3 regions of the Janthinobacterium sp. 35 genome follow, and region 2 is predicted to be linked to each of the others. Evidence: predicted binding sites of a transcription regulator. Region 2 holds the regulator's gene; each other region holds the start of a gene.
The links. Region 2 encodes FNR, which switches genes on or off when oxygen is low (the NO sensors DNR and NnrR bind a similar motif). Its sites were predicted from a motif close to TTGATNNNNATCAA; they were not measured.

Region 1: the regulator FNR is predicted to act here: its motif matches at 3,291-3,304, upstream of CLU93_RS08680 (universal stress protein).
Region 3: the regulator FNR is predicted to act here: its motif matches at 3,350-3,363, upstream of cqsA (alpha-hydroxyketone-type quorum-sensing autoinducer synthase).

The regions. Positions count from the first base shown of each region.
Region 1 covers NZ_PEFN01000001.1:1,926,122-1,931,437, forward strand. Annotated here, with positions in the region: rRNA gene CLU93_RS08665 (16S ribosomal RNA) at 1-670, opposite strand, end outside; gene CLU93_RS08670 (enoyl-CoA hydratase) at 1,067-1,843, opposite strand; gene CLU93_RS08675 (MFS transporter) at 1,920-3,221, shown strand; gene CLU93_RS08680 (universal stress protein) at 3,359-3,796, shown strand; gene mltA (murein transglycosylase A) at 3,837-4,943, opposite strand; gene CLU93_RS28175 (hypothetical protein) at 5,125-5,271, shown strand; gene apaG (Co2+/Mg2+ efflux protein ApaG) at 5,299-5,316, opposite strand, start outside.
Region 2 covers NZ_PEFN01000001.1:2,623,482-2,628,797, forward strand. Annotated here, with positions in the region: gene CLU93_RS11780 (TOBE domain-containing protein) at 1-382, shown strand, start outside; gene CLU93_RS11785 (response regulator) at 454-3,528, opposite strand; gene fnr (fumarate/nitrate reduction transcriptional regulator Fnr) at 3,768-4,526, shown strand; gene CLU93_RS11795 (FixH family protein) at 4,530-5,054, opposite strand; gene ccoG (cytochrome c oxidase accessory protein CcoG) at 5,201-5,316, opposite strand, start outside.
Region 3 covers NZ_PEFN01000001.1:3,902,521-3,907,836, forward strand. Annotated here, with positions in the region: gene CLU93_RS17360 (ABC transporter permease) at 1-938, shown strand, start outside; gene CLU93_RS17365 (response regulator) at 947-1,954, opposite strand; gene CLU93_RS17370 (sensor histidine kinase) at 1,958-3,262, opposite strand; gene cqsA (alpha-hydroxyketone-type quorum-sensing autoinducer synthase) at 3,431-4,675, shown strand; gene CLU93_RS17380 (MarR family winged helix-turn-helix transcriptional regulator) at 4,686-5,153, opposite strand; gene CLU93_RS17385 (GIY-YIG nuclease family protein) at 5,211-5,316, opposite strand, start outside.

The sequences.
Region 1 (5,316 bases), 700 kb from region 2:
TTCTACCCCCCTCTGCCAGATTCTAGCCTTGCAGTCTCCAATGCAATTCCCAGGTTGAGCCCGGGGATTTCACATCAGACTTACAAAACCGCCTGCGCACGCTTTACGCCCAGTAATTCCGATTAACGCTTGCACCCTACGTATTACCGCGGCTGCTGGCACGTAGTTAGCCGGTGCTTATTCTTCAGGTACCGTCATTAGCAAAAGATATTAGCTTTCACCGTTTCTTCCCTGACAAAAGAGCTTTACAACCCGAAGGCCTTCTTCACTCACGCGGCATTGCTGGATCAGGCTTTCGCCCATTGTCCAAAATTCCCCACTGCTGCCTCCCGTAGGAGTCTGGACCGTGTCTCAGTTCCAGTGTGGCTGGTCGTCCTCTCAGACCAGCTACTGATCGATGCCTTGGTAGGCTTTTACCCTACCAACTAGCTAATCAGATATCGGCCGCTCCACGAGCATGAGGTCTTGCGATCCCCCACTTTCATCCTTAGATCGTATGCGGTATTAGCGTAACTTTCGCTACGTTATCCCCCACTCTAGGGTACGTTCCGATATATTACTCACCCGTTCGCCACTCGCCACCAGAGCAAGCTCCGTGCTGCCGTTCGACTTGCATGTGTAAGGCATGCCGCCAGCGTTCAATCTGAGCCAGGATCAAACTCTTCAGTTTAATCTCTGTTTAATGTCATTTCTGACAGGTCGGACAGTATCACTACCATCCAAATCTTTTGCATTACAAAAGATTTGCTCACTCAAAAAACTGACAGGCCACTACTTGCGTAGCGCCTATTTCATTATTTCTTGTGAACATTTGATATTTTAAGTTAGACGCCAATCCGAAGATTGACGCTGCACTTACATCAAATGCCCACACTTATCGACTGTTAATTGTTAAAGAACGGTATTCGGTGCTACTTTCGCGCTATTGACAAAGCGTTGTGTTTGTCAGCTGCGAAGAAGGAAGAGTATGAAGCGTTTCGGCTATTTCGTCAACCTTCTTTTTCTCCCCGTTTTACTCTGCAACACCATGTTTTGTGTGCGTCGTTTTGCGAGGAGGCGAATCATATCAAAGACCGTCGAAGTTTGGCAAGCGCTTTTCCAGGAAAGCGTGCATGCCTTCTTTTTGTGCAGGCGTGCCGAAGGCAGCCTGGAACAAGCGGCGCTCGTAGGCGACGCCATCGCTCAGGGTCGTTTCAAAGGCGCGGTTGACGCAATCCTTGATCATCATGGCAACCGAGGTCGGCATGGCGGCGATGGTCTTGGCGGCAGCCAGGGCTTCTTCCATTAATTTATCTGCCGGCACCACGCGCGACACCAGGCCGATGCGTTCCGCCTCGGCAGCGTCGATGGTGCGCGCCGTCAGCAGCAGATCCATGGCCTTGGCCTTGCCGATGGCGCGCGGCAAGCGCTGCGTGCCACCCGCGCCCGGCGTGACGCCAACCTTGATTTCCGGCTGGCCGAATTTGGCGCTGTCGGCGGCGATCAGGAAATCGCACATCATGGCCAGTTCACAGCCACCACCAAGTGCGTAGCCAGCTACGGCGCCCACCACGGGTTTGCGCACGCGCAAGATATGCTCCCAGTTGCGGCTGATGTAACCTTGGGTAAAGGTGTCCGGATAGGTGTAATCGGCCATGGCGGCAATATCGGCGCCGGCGGCAAACGCTTTTTCGCTGCCCGTGAGCACGATGCAGCCGATATTCTCGTCCGCGTCGAATTTCAGCAGGGCGTCGCCCAGTTCATTCATCATGTTGTCGTTCAAAGCGTTGAGTGCCTTCGGGCGGTTCAGGCGGATGACCGCCACTTTGTCCTGGATATCGATGATCAAGTCTTCGTATTGCATGGTGTCTCCTCTGGATGAACGGTGTGACGATTGTAGCGGCTAACAGCGGCGGCGCGACAAGTGCGCTGCTATTATTGTGAGCCCGACCACCTTTATCGAGCAGCGTATTTTCTCTTCCTTCTTCCAGTACTGCGCCCGCCATTTGCGCGGCGACGGCAGCGCCGCCAGCGTCAATTTTCGCCGCCTGTGGTTCAGCAACGGCCTCAATTGCTTCGGCGCCCAGATCACCTCGCTGGCCCTGCCCCTGTGCGCGGTATTGTTATTACATGCGACGCCAGAACAAATGGGGGTGCTCGTCGCCCTGCAGGCGCTGCCGTTTGCCCTCTTCGGCTTGCCCGTCGGCGTGCTGCTGGACCGGCGCAGCAAGCACCCGATCATGCTGTTCAGCGAAACCATGTCGGGCCTGGCGCTGGCCAGCGTCGCCGTCGCCTACTGGTGCGGCGTGCTGTCGATGCCCTGGTTATATATAGTGGGATTCATCATCGGCACGGGCTTCGTTGTCGGCGGCGGCGCCGAACAGGTTTTCCTGACCTTCCTGGTGGGCCGCGACGGCTTGATCGATGCGCAATCAAAATTTGCTGCCACCGAATCGGCTTCGCGCCTGATCGGCCCCGGCCTGGCCGGCGTGCTGGTGCAAGTCCTGTCGGCGCCCGCCGCCATCCTGTGCACGGCCTGCGGCTATCTGGTGTCCGTCTTCAATCTGCGCGCCATGAGCGTGCGCGATCCGCGGCCTGCACCGTCCGACAAGCACGCCTTGCGCGACATCGCCGACGGCTTGCTGTTTGTCTGGCGCGAACCGCTGCTGCGCGCGCTGGCCTGGGGCGCCGGCATCTGGCACTTCCTGTTTTACGCCAGCATGGCCTTGACGGTGCTGTTTGCCACGCGCGACCTGGGCATGAGTCCTGGCGTGCTGGGCATGACGCAGATGCTCGGTGGCGCCGGCGTGCTGCTGAGCGCCTTCATCGTCAAGCCATTGACGCGCCGCTATGGCGCCGGTCGCACCATCCTGATCGGGCTGGCGTCCACCTCCGTGTGCTTTGCCCTGACGCCCACCATCCCCGCCTTACTATTAGGCAGTGCGGCGGCCAGTGCCGTGGCCTATGCCGTGCTGATGTTCTTTTTTGATTGCGGCGTGATGCTGTTCTTCATTCCCTACCTGGGCTTGCGCCAGAAAGTCACACCCGACCCCATGCTGGGCCGCATGACCTCAACCATGCGCTTCCTGACGGTAGCGACGGCGCCGCTGGGCGCGCTGGCCGCCGGCTGGGTAGCGGAACACTTTGGCGTGCGCAATGGCCTGGCCTGCATCGCGGCAGGCAGCATCGCACTGACGATCGCCATGGTGTGGGGCACGCCGCTGCGTAGCGTGCGCACCTGAAGCGATAAACGGGCATACACTGCTAAAAGATTGCCTTGGCGACACTATTCATGCCAAAGCCTGTGAGTTTTGATTTACATCAAGGAATTAATTGAGGTAAATCCATAAGCTGTCTTCCATCACTCTAGGAGCACGTCATGTTTAACACCATCTTATTTCCCACCGACGGCTCGCCGCTGTCCGACAAAGCGGCCGAGACGGCCCTCGCCTTTGCTCAATTGAACAAGGCCAAGCTGGTCGCCCTCAGCGTGGTGCAACCGTTCCCGTTCTCGCCGATGGCCGATGGCGGCATCGTGCTCGACGCCAGCCTGTATGAACAGCAGATGCAGGAGGCATCGCAACGCGCCGTCGACAAGATCGGTGAAGCGGCGCGCGCCGTCGGCGTGCCCTTTGAAGGCGTGGTCGTCGTCTCGCCCAGCCCGCACGAGGAAATCGTCAATGCGGCGCAAACCTACCATTGCGACATCATCCTGATGGCTTCGCATGGCCGCAAAGGCTTGAACAAGCTGTTCGTGGGCAGCGAAACGCAAAAAGTGCTGGCGCATACCCATTTACCTGTCATGGTCTTGCGCTAACCTTGCGTTAGCGCAATCCCCGCCCGGCGCCGCGAGAAACTCAGCGCGCCGGCGCCTGCTTCGGCAACAACACCCACACGGCGCCGCTCTGCTTCATGCGGCCCGCATTCTCCGCCGCTTCCGCACCGAAACCAAAGAAGTAATCGACCCGGATGGGGCCGCGAATGGCGCCGCCCGTATCCTGCGCCATCACCAGCCGCTGCATGGGAATCTCGCTATTGGCTTGCGTGGTGGACAGGAACACGGGCGCACCCAGCGGCAGGAAGCGCGAATCGATGGCCACCGAGCGCTGCGGCGTCAACGGCACGCCCAATGCGCCCTTCGGTCCCACTTTGGGATCGGGCAGGCGCTCTTCCTTGAAGAAGACATAGCTCGGATTGGCGTTGAATAATTCATCCTTGCGCGTGGGGTGGCCGGCGATCCACGCCTTGATGCCCTGCGCGGACGCCTGGCTCAAGGTCAGCTCGCCCTTGTCGACCAGGTAGCGGCCGATGGATTTGTACGGGTGACCATTCTGGTCCGCGTACGCCACGCGCACGGTTTCCTGCGTATCGGTCAGCTGCACGCGCCCGGAACCCTGCACTTGCAGGAAGAAGGCCTCGACTTCGTCATCCACCCACAGCAATTCCTTGCCCGTGACGGACGTGGCGCGCTCGATGTCGGCGCGGGTCGCGTACGGGATCACCTTCTTGCCCACCAGCTTGCCCCGCAAACGCATGTTCTTCAATTCCGGATACACGCCGGACAAGTCCACCGAAACGAGGTCGTCAGGCACCTTGTACAGCGGCGTCTGGTATGGACCGCCGCGCTTGCGCGCGCCGTGCAGCAGCGGCTCGTAATAACCGGTCACCAAACCAGTATTGGCGCCATCGGCGGTGACGACTTGATTGGGCACAAAGAAAGTTTCGAAGAACAGACGGATGGCCTTGTCGCTATCGGCATTCACCTGACGCGCGATGGTGCACGACTCCTTCCAGTCCGGGCGTTTCACCAGCACGCCGCATGAAGCCATGAACGCGGGCCAGGCGGCGCGCATGTCGTCGCGGGCCCAGCCTGGCAAGGCGGCAAATTTGGCGGGCACGAACGTTGGGGCCGCAGCATCCGTCGCGTCTTTGGCATCCTTGGCCTCGGCCGGCTTGGCCGGCACCGGCCTGACGACAGTCGGAGCAATCGCAGGCGCCTTGCCAGTCGCAGTAACCGGCTCTGCCGGCGGCGTGGTACAGGCGGAAAGCGCAAGCGCGACGGCGCTGATTGAAACGGGTAGACTACCGCGTGTCAACAGACGGCGGGTAAATACTAAGCTGCGGGTAAATAACATAGGGGTGCGTATGTGGATCTTGATGATAGAGGCGCTGGTGGCGTTCTTCTTGCTGGCATTTATAGTCTGGTGGACCATGTATTCGGGCAAAAAGCCCGCACCACCGGCGCGCAAACAGCTCGGCGAAGAACAGGACAGCACCGAAAAGCTGAAGTAAGTGGGGGCGCAAGCCCCCGGCGTTTCCTTAATGCAGGGTACGCGG
Region 2 (5,316 bases):
GAAACAGGGCGCCGTCAACGATGAAGTCACCCTGGAATTGCCGGGTGGACAGCACATCGTTGCCATCGTCACGCAGGGCAGCAGCGCAAGCCTGGGCCTGGTGCCGGGCGCGGAAGCGTTTGCGCTGATCAAGGCGTCGTCGATCATCCTCGTGGCGGACAGCGCAGGGGCGCGCTTTTCGGCGCGCAACCAATTGGCAGGGCTTGTGACGCGCGTGCAGACGGGTGCCGTCAACACGGAAGTGGTGCTGGACTTGCCGCGCGGCGGCACGATTGCCGCCATCATCACCAACCAGAGCAGCACCGACCTGGGCATCGCCATCGGCAGCAGCGTGACGGCGATGTTCAAGGCGTCCAGCGTGATTCTGGGTGTGCCCGCCTAAACCCAAAGCAAGGACTGGGGTCGTACCCTGAGGGTACGACCCCGGCATTTATCTCTTGGGTTCAAACCAGCTTAATCCTTCAGCCTCGACAACCAATTCGCCGCCGCCGCCAGCGCCTGTTCCAGCTCCTGCGCGGTCTGCGCCAGCAGCGCTGGCACCTCGTCCAGGCGGCCCGCGTCGATGGCTTCCTCGGTGGCAAACGCGGCGCGGATCAGGCGTTTCGTGCCCAGGGTGCCGACGGAGCCGCGCACGCCGTGCAGGATGCGCGCCACGTCGCTGTGGCGGCCCGTTTGCAACGCTGTTTCGGCGTCGCGCACGGGCGTCATGCCCTTGTTCAGGGCGTCTTCCACCATGCGCCGCAGCACGCCGCGGCCTTTCGCATCGCGGCCCATCACGCGCATCAGCGGCGCCATGGAAAATACTTCCTCATCGGCAACCGTTACCGGCTCGGCCGTCTGCACGGGCGGGCGCTTCGGCAGGTGGCGCAGGATGACTGCCATCATCTCTTCCACCACCACGGGCTTGGCGATGAAATCGCTGATGCCGGCCGTCATGCAGCGCTCGCGTTCGGACGCCAGCACACCGGCCGTCATGGCGATCACGGGCAAGTTCAAGCGCAGTTCCGTGCGGATGATATGGGTCGCGCTGAAGCCGTCCATGACGGGCATTTGCATGTCCATCAGCACGATATCGTAGCGCAGCGCTTCCGTGCGCAGCCGTTCCACCGCTTGCAAGCCGTCACCCACCACGTCCAGGGTGGCGCCCATGTGCTCGAGGATGCCGCGCGCCACGGCCTGGTTCAAATGATTGTCTTCCACCAGCAGGAAATGCACGCCGGCCAGTTCCGTGCCCAGCGGCTGGTGCAGGATGCGCGGTTCGCCGCCGTCGTTCTTGGCGATCAGCGCCTGGTGCAGGGCATCGAACAGGCTCGAACCCGTGATCGGCTTCATCAGCACGACATCGGCCTCGGCCGCGCTGGAGATTTCTTCCAGGTGGTTGCGGGCGAAGGCGTTGACCATCACCACGATGGGCTGGCGCTGGCCGCTGGCCGCCTGGCGGATGGCCTTGGCCGTGGCCAGGCCGTCCATGACGGGCATGTGCCAGTCGGCCAGCACCACGTCGTACGGTTGCTGCTGCGCCAGGCGTTCGCGGTACAGTTCGATGGCGGCAAAGCCGGAGTCCACTTCGTCGGCCAGCCAGCCCCAGGCCTCGATCAGCTTGACGATCAGTTCGCGCGTGGTGCGGTTATCGTCGGCCACCAGCAGGCGCAGCTGGCCCAGTGCCGGCGTGCGCCGCGTTTCGGCCGGCTGCGCCAGCATCTCGAACGGCACGCTGAACCAGAAGCGGCTGCCCTTGCCTTCGCTGCTGGCCACGGCGATATCACCGCCCATCATGTGGATCAGCTGCTTGCTGATGGCCAGGCCCAGGCCCGTGCCGCCGAAGCGCCGCGTGATGCTCTGGTCGCCCTGTGAAAACGCGGCAAACAGCTGCTGTTGCTGCAGTTCCGTCATGCCGATGCCCGTGTCGCGCACTTCGAAGCGCAGCCAGGCGCGGCCGTTCTCTCTCTCGGCCAGGCTGACGGCCACCACCACTTCGCCGCTCTCGGTAAACTTGATGGCGTTGCCGGCCAGGTTGACGAGGATTTGCTGCAGGCGCTGGGCGTCGCCCATCAGGCGCCGCGGCACGTCGGGCTCGACGGCGATGGCCAGTTCCAGCTCCTTTTCGCCCGCATTCATGGTCATCGTCGTGGCCAGCGTGTTCATGACTTCGTCGAGGTCGAATTCGACGGGCGACAATTCCATGCGGCGCGCCTCGATCTTCGAATAGTCGAGCACGTCGTTGAGGATGCCCAGCAGCGATTGGCCCGCCACGCGCACCATGGTCAGATACTTGCGCTGTTCCGTATCGAGCCTGGTATTGCCCAATAAGTACACCATGCCCAGCACGGCATTCAGGGGCGTGCGGATTTCATGGCTCATGTTGGCCACGAAATCGCTCTTCGCGCGGTTGGCCGCCTCGGCCCGGTCGCGCTCCTGTTCCAGCTCCGCCGCGCGCGCTTCGAGTTCCTGCTGCAGGCGGTCGCGTTCGCTCATCAGGCCGTTGAACGCTTCCGTCAGTTCGCCGATTTCGTCGCGCTGCCGCACCGGCACGGGCGTGAAACGGCTGCCGCTGGTGCGCATGGCTTGCAGCGTGTCGCGCAGGCGCACCAGCGGCGACAGCAGGCGCACGGTGACCCAGCCCAGAATAAACGCGGCCAGCAGCGAAGCGAGGACGCTCCACAGCACCAGCCGGTACAGCACGCCATCGAACGGTTCGAAGGCATCGTCGAGAGGCAGCGAGGCGGCCAGCAGCCAGTTCACCGATTTCAGGCGTTTGAAGCTGTTGACGGCCGTGATGCCGCGGCTGTTGGTGCTGACCATGCTGCCTTCGCCATCTTGCTTCAGCAACTGCGTGGTGGTCAGGTTGGCGTTCGGCAGGCGCGGCTGCAGCAAGCGGCTGGTGTCGGGGTGCAGCACGTAGCGCGGCACGGCGCCGCGCGTGAGGATGAAGTAATAGCCGCTCTTGCCGATCTTTTCCGAACGCAAGCGTCCCAGCAGGTTGTCCTTGTACAGGCGCAGCACGCCGATCACCACGCCAGCCACCTGGCCATCGGCGGTGAGCACGGGCGCCACCATCTGCACGATGGGCATGCCGCTCGACTTGCCCAGCATCGGCTCGGTGATCATGGGCTGGCGCGTGCGCAGCACGGTCTGGAAATATTCGCGCTCGGCGACGTTGATGCCGGCGCGCCCCGCTACTTCCGGCATGTCGGCTACGACGGCGCCTTGCGCATCGAGCACCAGCACGTCGTCGAACAGTACCAGCATCGAGCGGCGCGAATAGTATTCGCGCAATTGGGCGGGCTGGGCGATCAATGCCGGCGGCTGTTGCCGGGCCGTCAAAGTGACGATCTGCAGCAGCATGCCCAGCTTGTCGTCGAGTTCGGCAGCGGTGCGGGTGATCAGGGCAGACTGCTGGCTCAGCAGTACTCGGGTGAAGTCGGCGCGCATGCGCTGCACCTGTATCATGGTGACCAGCGCGATCATGGCGATCGAGGTCAGGCTGGTGGCCAGCGCGACTTTTGCTTTGATGCCGAGAGGCTTCATGATTTCCTTTTCAGTACCGGGCGGTACAGGCGGCAGCTAATGCTGTCGGGAATTTTCCTATCAATACATCAACTTGGCAAGCGGCGCCGCGCAAATTGCCTTTCCCACCTGGGCTTTTAACGATGTTGCCATATAATCAAAGTCAGAACGTCGTTTATTCAGCGGAAATGCGGTGAAATTGGCACACGGCAACCCTGTATGCAGTAAACTCGTTATTGCATTTTCTAAAAGGTACCGACATGACTGAAGCGCTACTCACTCCCACCATGCCCACAGTGACCGTGGAAGCGTTGCGTGCGCGATGCTCGACCTGCAGCATGCATCAATTGTGCCTGCCGATGGGCCTCGATGTGGGCGACATGGACAGGCTGGACCAGATCATCGGCCGCCGCCGCAAGATCGTGCGCGGTGCCTCGCTGTTCCGCATCGGCGACTCGTTCCAGAATCTGTACGCGATCCGCCTGGGGCACTTCAAGACGTACCAGATCAATCCGGGCGGTGAAGAGCAGGTGACGGGTTTTCAGATGGCTGGCGAACTGCTGGGTATGGACGCCATCAGCGCCGACCGCCATCACTGTAATGCGGTGGCGCTGGAAGACAGCGAAGTGTGTGAAATTCCGTTTTCCAGCCTGGAACAATTACTGGGCAATATGCCGACCCTGCTGCGTCATTTCCATCGCATGATGAGCCAGGAAATCACACGCGAGCAAAGCGTCATGCTGTTGCTGGGCAATATGCAGGCGACCCAGCGTTTTGCCGCCTTTATCGTCAACCTGGCCTCGCGCTATGAAGCGCGCGGCTATTCGGCCAGCAAATTTCAGCTGCGCATGTCGCGCGAGGAAATCGGCAATTACCTGGGGCTGACCATCGAGAGCGTCAGCCGTTTATTGTCGAAATTCAAGAAGGAAGGCTGGCTGCGCGTCTCCAACCGCGAGATCGAGATCTTGCAGCCCGCCAAGTTGAAAGCCATTACGGCCGGCACGGACGTCTGCAAATAAGGCTTACAGTTCCTCATCTGCATGCAGCGCGATGCTGCGCTGCAGCGGCCAGGTCCAGATGCCGGACAGGCGCCACTCGCGTTTGTCGTTTTCCACCAGTACTTGCCAGCGGCTGCGTTCGAGCATCGGCAGCGCCACGGAAAAATTGCCGGCCGCATCGGGCTGCACCAGCAGCTTGATATCCTTTTCCGGCAAGGTCGCATGCGCCAGATGCAGCTGCAGCGGACCCTGGTAAGCCTTGCCGAAGCTGTGCACGGAACCACTCAGGCGCGCTTGTGCCACGTCATACGACAGGCTGGTATCCATCGCCAGGTTGCTGGCGATCGTGTCGCGCTTCAAATCCTGGTTGATCGCCTTGCCCTGCTTGTAATAGTCGCCCACCACCAGCGCATCAGGCTGCGTAAACGCGATATAGCCCATGAAGCTGCCGACGACCACCGACAGGCCGGGGCCGATCATCAGCAGCCAAGGCCAGCGATGCTTGTACCACGGGGCAACGGGAGGTTGCAGTTTCAGACTGTCGGACATTTTGTTCTCCTTGGGGTCGGACCCTGTGGGTCTGACCCCAGCTTTTGCTTCTGGGTTGAAAATACAGTAAACCTACCGCATGTTGGATGCTACCCCTACGGCGACATACCGGGGTCGGACCCGGAGGGTCCGACCCCGAATCAACATCACCGCGGTACGATGAATACCGCGCTTTCACGCACATGCAGCGATGGGTCGTCCAGCGAATGCAATTCGATCGCAATCTTGTTCGAACCCTTTTCGCCCACGCCGTGCGGCACGC
Region 3 (5,316 bases), 1.3 Mb from region 2:
CCATCGCCGCGCGCCTGGCGCAGGCCGGCGTGGCCAACGCACCTTTGTATCCGATGATACGCGGGCGCCTGGTGGCCGTGAATGGCAACGCCATCACGGAAACCACCTACGAGGATGACCGCGCCAAGGGCCTGGCCGAGCGCGAATTCAACCTGTCGACGATGGCCACGATGCAGGAAGAAAACAAGCTGGTCGCCGGCAAGTGGTTCGCCAATGCGCCGGGTGCGCCGGCTGAAGCGTCGGTGGAAGAGGGCATCGCCAAGACATTGAAACTGAAACTGGGCGACAAGCTGCGCTTCGACATCGCCGGCCAGCCCGTCGAAGCGGCCATTACCAGCTTGCGCAAGCTGGAATGGGGTTCGATGCGCGTCAACTTCTTTGTCATCATCAACCCGGCCGCCATGGCGGACACGCCGCAGACGTGGATCACGGCGTTCCACCTGCCGCCTGCGCAGGCGGACCTGGGTAACGCCTTGCTGCGCGACTATCCGAATTTGACGGTGGTCGACGTGGGTGGCGTGCTGAAGCAGATCCAGGGCGTGCTGGACCAGGTGGTCACGGCCGTCGAATTCCTCTTCGCGTTTACGCTGGCCTCGGGCTTGCTGGTGCTGTATGCGGCCCTGATGGGTTCGCAGGACGAGCGCACGCGCGAAGCGGGCCTGCTGCGCGCGCTGGGCGCCACGCGGCGCCAGCTGGCGCAGGCGCAGTTGATCGAATTTTCGCTCGTCGGCGCGCTGGCCGGCTTGCTGGCGGCCACGGGCGCAGCCGCCATGGGCTGGGCCCTGGCCACGTACCAGTTCAAGTTCGCCTGGAGCTTTGCACCGGGCGTGTGGGCGTTTGGTTTACTGGCCGGCGCCCTGTGCGCGATTGCCGGCGGCTGGCTGGGCTTGCGTAACGTGCTCAAGCATCCGCCCCTGCAAACCTTGCGCGAAGGCTAAGTTGCCAACTACGCGCTGACGCTGTCGCCCGCGCCCGCGCGCAAAAATTTCGCATAGGACATGACCGGCTGTCCCAGCTGGTGCGGCGGCACGTCGAACAGGGCCCAGAAATACGTCACCCGGCCCAGGCAGATGGTGGGCGCGGCGCAGTAGCGGAACCAGTTTTCGCCGATGTGCGCCGCATACATGCCGTCGCTGTCGGCGTCGGAAAAGTACGGGATCACGCGCATTTCCAGCAGGGCAAGCAGCAGGGATTGCGGTGCGTCGCTGTCGCGCGCCATTTCATATTGCGTGTGCAGGCTGCGCTCGGTCTCGATGATCATAAGCCTGGCGTGGCCGTCGCGCGTGAAGAACAGGATGCCGCAGGGATTGGGAAAGATGTAGAACTCGACGAAGCCATGACGCTGGCACAGCTCGTACACGACGGCGGCCATGGCTTCGTCTTGCAGGAAAGCATAGTCGTGCAGCAATAGCAAGTCGCGCACGGTGTCCGATTGCTGCAGGAAGAATTCGCGTTGCAGGGCAACGATTTCCAGTTCCAGGATGTCGAGCGCATCGTCGTCGCTCTTCTTGATGTAGCGGTCGATCAAGCCCCGGTTGAAGGCCGTCACGGCTACTTTTTCATCGGCCGCCCCTGTAAATAAAATCTTCTTGCACGGCAAGTCGCGCACGGCCTGGCAGAATTCCAGGCCATTCATCTGCGGCATCGAATAATCGACCACCAGCACGGAGGGCACGGCAAAGCGCTGCGCCTGGCCGCTGATGCGCCAGATGCGTTCGAGATCGAGCGCCACGTTGCGCTGGTCGGGCGGCAAGTTTTGCGTGTCGAAATTGACGTGCAGCGGTGTCTCGCCCAGTTGCGTGCTGTGGCGCAGCCAGTGCAAGGCGCTGCTGGTGTCGTGGAAAGTCTTGCGCGCCAGGCCGGGATCGAGCTGGAATGCCAGGCTTTTCAGGAAGGAATCGCTGTCGTCGATCAATACGGTCAGGGTCGGATGGGTGTAGACGGGCAGTTGCATGCGTCACCTCGCGCGGTGGATGGATGGAAAACGGGTGTGCGTGGGCACGGGCAGGGGCTGGGGAAATTCCAGCACGAAGATGGCATAGGCGCCTTCGCGCGCCACGCAGCGGATGCGCGCCTGCCAGGCTTGCATGATTTGCCGGCACAGGGCCAGGCCGATGCCGCTGCCGTTGTGCGCAGGATACGAATAGAAGCGGTCGAAGATCAGCGGCAGGCGGTTGGCCGCGATGCCGCAGCCCGTGTCGATGAACAGCAGGCGCGGCACGGGATGGGCGCCATCGATGATGATGCGCACGCGGCCCTTGCCGGCGCGGTGGATGCTTTTCAAGGCATTGCGCAGCAGGTTCAGCAGGATCACCACGCACAGTTCCGACTGGCCGGGAAACGTGAAATCGGCGCGTACCTCGACCTTGACGATCTCGCGCTGGGCCGTGCTGGTAAATGGATAGCGGCGCAGCACGGCCGCCACGCTGTCGTGCATGACCACCGCTTCGTTCGCTTCGAGCTTGCGATTGACGGCGCTGGCGCTGAGCAGGAACAAATCGATCATGTGGTGCATGTGGCGTACTTCGAACTGGATGCGCGCCAGCGCTTCCAGGCTGGCCGCGTCGGGCGGCTGGTCTTGCAGCTTGCGCTGCAGTCCGCGCACGTTCGCCTCGACGCTGACGAGGGGCGTGCGCAATTCGTGCGCCACGCTGCCCAGTCCGGCTGCCAGCCCGGCCAGTTTCTCTTGTGCGCCCACATGGCGCCCCACCTTGACCACCGACAGCACGGCAATCGTGAACCAGTGCACGGGCAATTGCTGCAAGACGTCGCCGCTGAGCAAAAAGGCGGGATCACCAAACACGGCAAACGCCAGGCAGGCCAGCAGGGTGCCGCTCAGGTAGGCCAGCACGGCGATGCGCGTATCGAAGTGAAACAGCACGATCAGCGCCACCAGCAGTGAATGCATCCACAGCGCCGAGGCGTGGTTCATCAGGAACATGTACGTGAAGAAAAACGGCAGTTCGAAGGTCAGCCCCAGGAACAGGTACACGCTGAACCAGGTATTGCTGAAGCGGTCAGGCCACAGCGCGGGCAGGAACAGCAGGGCGGAGATGGTGCGCAGCAGCGGCGATTCGTATTCTTGCGGAAAAAAATAATGCCACAGCGCGTAGTACAGGGGCATCCCCAGCGCGCCGATGAGCGCCAGCGTCCGCACCTGCGCGCGTCGCACGGGTGTGTGTTCGATGGCGTCGTGGAAATGCAGGAAAGGCTGGAGCAGCTTGCCTTGCCACCGTTTTCCGGAAGGGGACTGCACGTGCATCATGATCAGGGGACGTGTTCGTTGAGGCGTGTCAATGCAACATGATCGGCGGGTTCCTTCCTTATCAGCAGAATATCGGCATAACTGTTGAGCTGTATCAAACTCTTGCCGGATGGCTCGCGCATGTTGGACGCGGTAGTTCCCCCCGCAACCAATCAGGAGTGCCCTATGTCACACGCCCTTTTTCCCCTGTCGTCCCGCGCCATCCATGCCGAACAACAGATGCCTGCCTTCGTGCGCGCACGCATGGATGAACATTACGTCGAGCGCATCGAGAAGCTGCTCGGTGGCGAACACCTGCATGAATGGCAAGCCATGCCCGCGCGTGCGGTCATGCTGGCAGGTAATGATTACCTGAACATCGCCGGCGAGACCGTGCTGCTGGCGGCCCAGGCGCGCGTCTTGCAAGGCGGCGGCGCCATGCTGATGTCGTCCGTGTTCCTGCAGGAAGGCAGCCGCCAGCACCGGCTCGAACAAAAATTTGCGGACTATCTCGGCAGCGAAGCCTGTGTGCTGGCGCAGTCGGGCTGGGCCGCCAACGTGGGTTTGCTGCAAAGCCTGGCCGGGCCCGGCATCCCCGTCTACCTGGACATGCAGGCGCACGCCTCGCTGTGGGAAGGGGTGCAATCGGCGCAAGCCGTGCCCGTGGCCTTCCTGCATAACGATGGCGCCCACCTGCAGCGCCAGCTCGACAAGCATGGCCCCGGCATCATCGTCGTCGATGCGCTGTACAGCACGAATGGCAGCGTGGCGCCGCTGCTGGAAATGGTGGAAATCGCCGAGCGCAGCGGCAGCATGCTGATCGTCGACGAGTCGCACTCGCTGGGCACGCACGGCCCGCAGGGCGCGGGCCTGGTGGCCGAGCTGGGCCTGGCCGGGCGCGTGCATTTCCGCACGGCGTCGCTGGCCAAGGCGTTTGCGGGGCGCGCGGGGCTGATCACCTGTTCGGCCCGCTTCAAGGGCTATTTCCTGTCCGCTTCGCGGCCCGCCATCTTCAGCTCCTGCCTGCTGGAACACGAGCTGGCGTGGTTCGATGCGGCGCTCGATTTCATCCGCGCCGCCGATGCCCGCCGCGCCGCCCTGCGCCGCCACAGCGTGCAGCTGCGCCAGGGTCTGGCTGAGCTTGGCTACAACGTCAGCGACGGCACCGAGCAAATCATCGCGCTGGAAGCGGGCACTGAACCCGACACCCTGATCCTGCGCAAGGCGCTGGAGCGGCACGGCATCTACGGCGCCGTGTTCTGCGCGCCGGCCACGCCGAAGAACCGCTCGCTGGTGCGCCTGACCCTGAATGCGGGCTTGCGCGAGGACGAGTGCGCCAGAGTGCTGGCCGCCTGCGCCGCCATCCGCGACGAGACGGGCATGGCGCGCTGGCCGTCGACGCGGCGTTTGCGCAAGCTGGCGCTGGTGTAAGGAGCGGGCGTCAGCCGTTGCCGGGCTGGCTGCCGGCGATGCCGGCCAGCAGCAGGGACAGCGGTGCCAGCTGCTCCGCGCTGGCGCTGCCCAGCAATTCCTGGCCCAGCGCCTGCGCCGTCGCATCGGCGTGGATCAGCAGGGCTTGCCCCGCCGCGGTGATGACGGCATAGCCGACGCGGGCATCGCGCGCATCGGCCTGGCGCGCCACCAGGCCGATTTTTTCCAGCGGCATCAGCGAGCGCGTGATGCCGGACGCCGTCAGCGCCAGGCGCTCGGCCAGGTCGATGCGGCGCAGGCGGCCACCGGGCGCACGCTGCAAGTGGTACAGCAATTGATAATCGCCAAAGCTCAGGCCGTGCAGATTGCCCAGGATGCTGTCGAAGCGGCGCACGATGAGTGCCTGGGCACGCGCCAGGCGCAGGCAAAAGTCCAGCGCACCGGCGCCGTCCAGCAGCGGGGAAGTGTGATCGGTCATGGTTTTCTTTATGTTGGCTGCGCAGTGCTTGAGTGCGCAAGTGTAAAGCAATATTGCTCAATACAGTGGCTGCCCCTGTTCCAGCCACTGTGCGCGGTGCAGCGCCAGCAGGGCATCGAGTTCGGCCTCGGCATCGAAGGCGGGATCGTCGGGTAGCTTGACG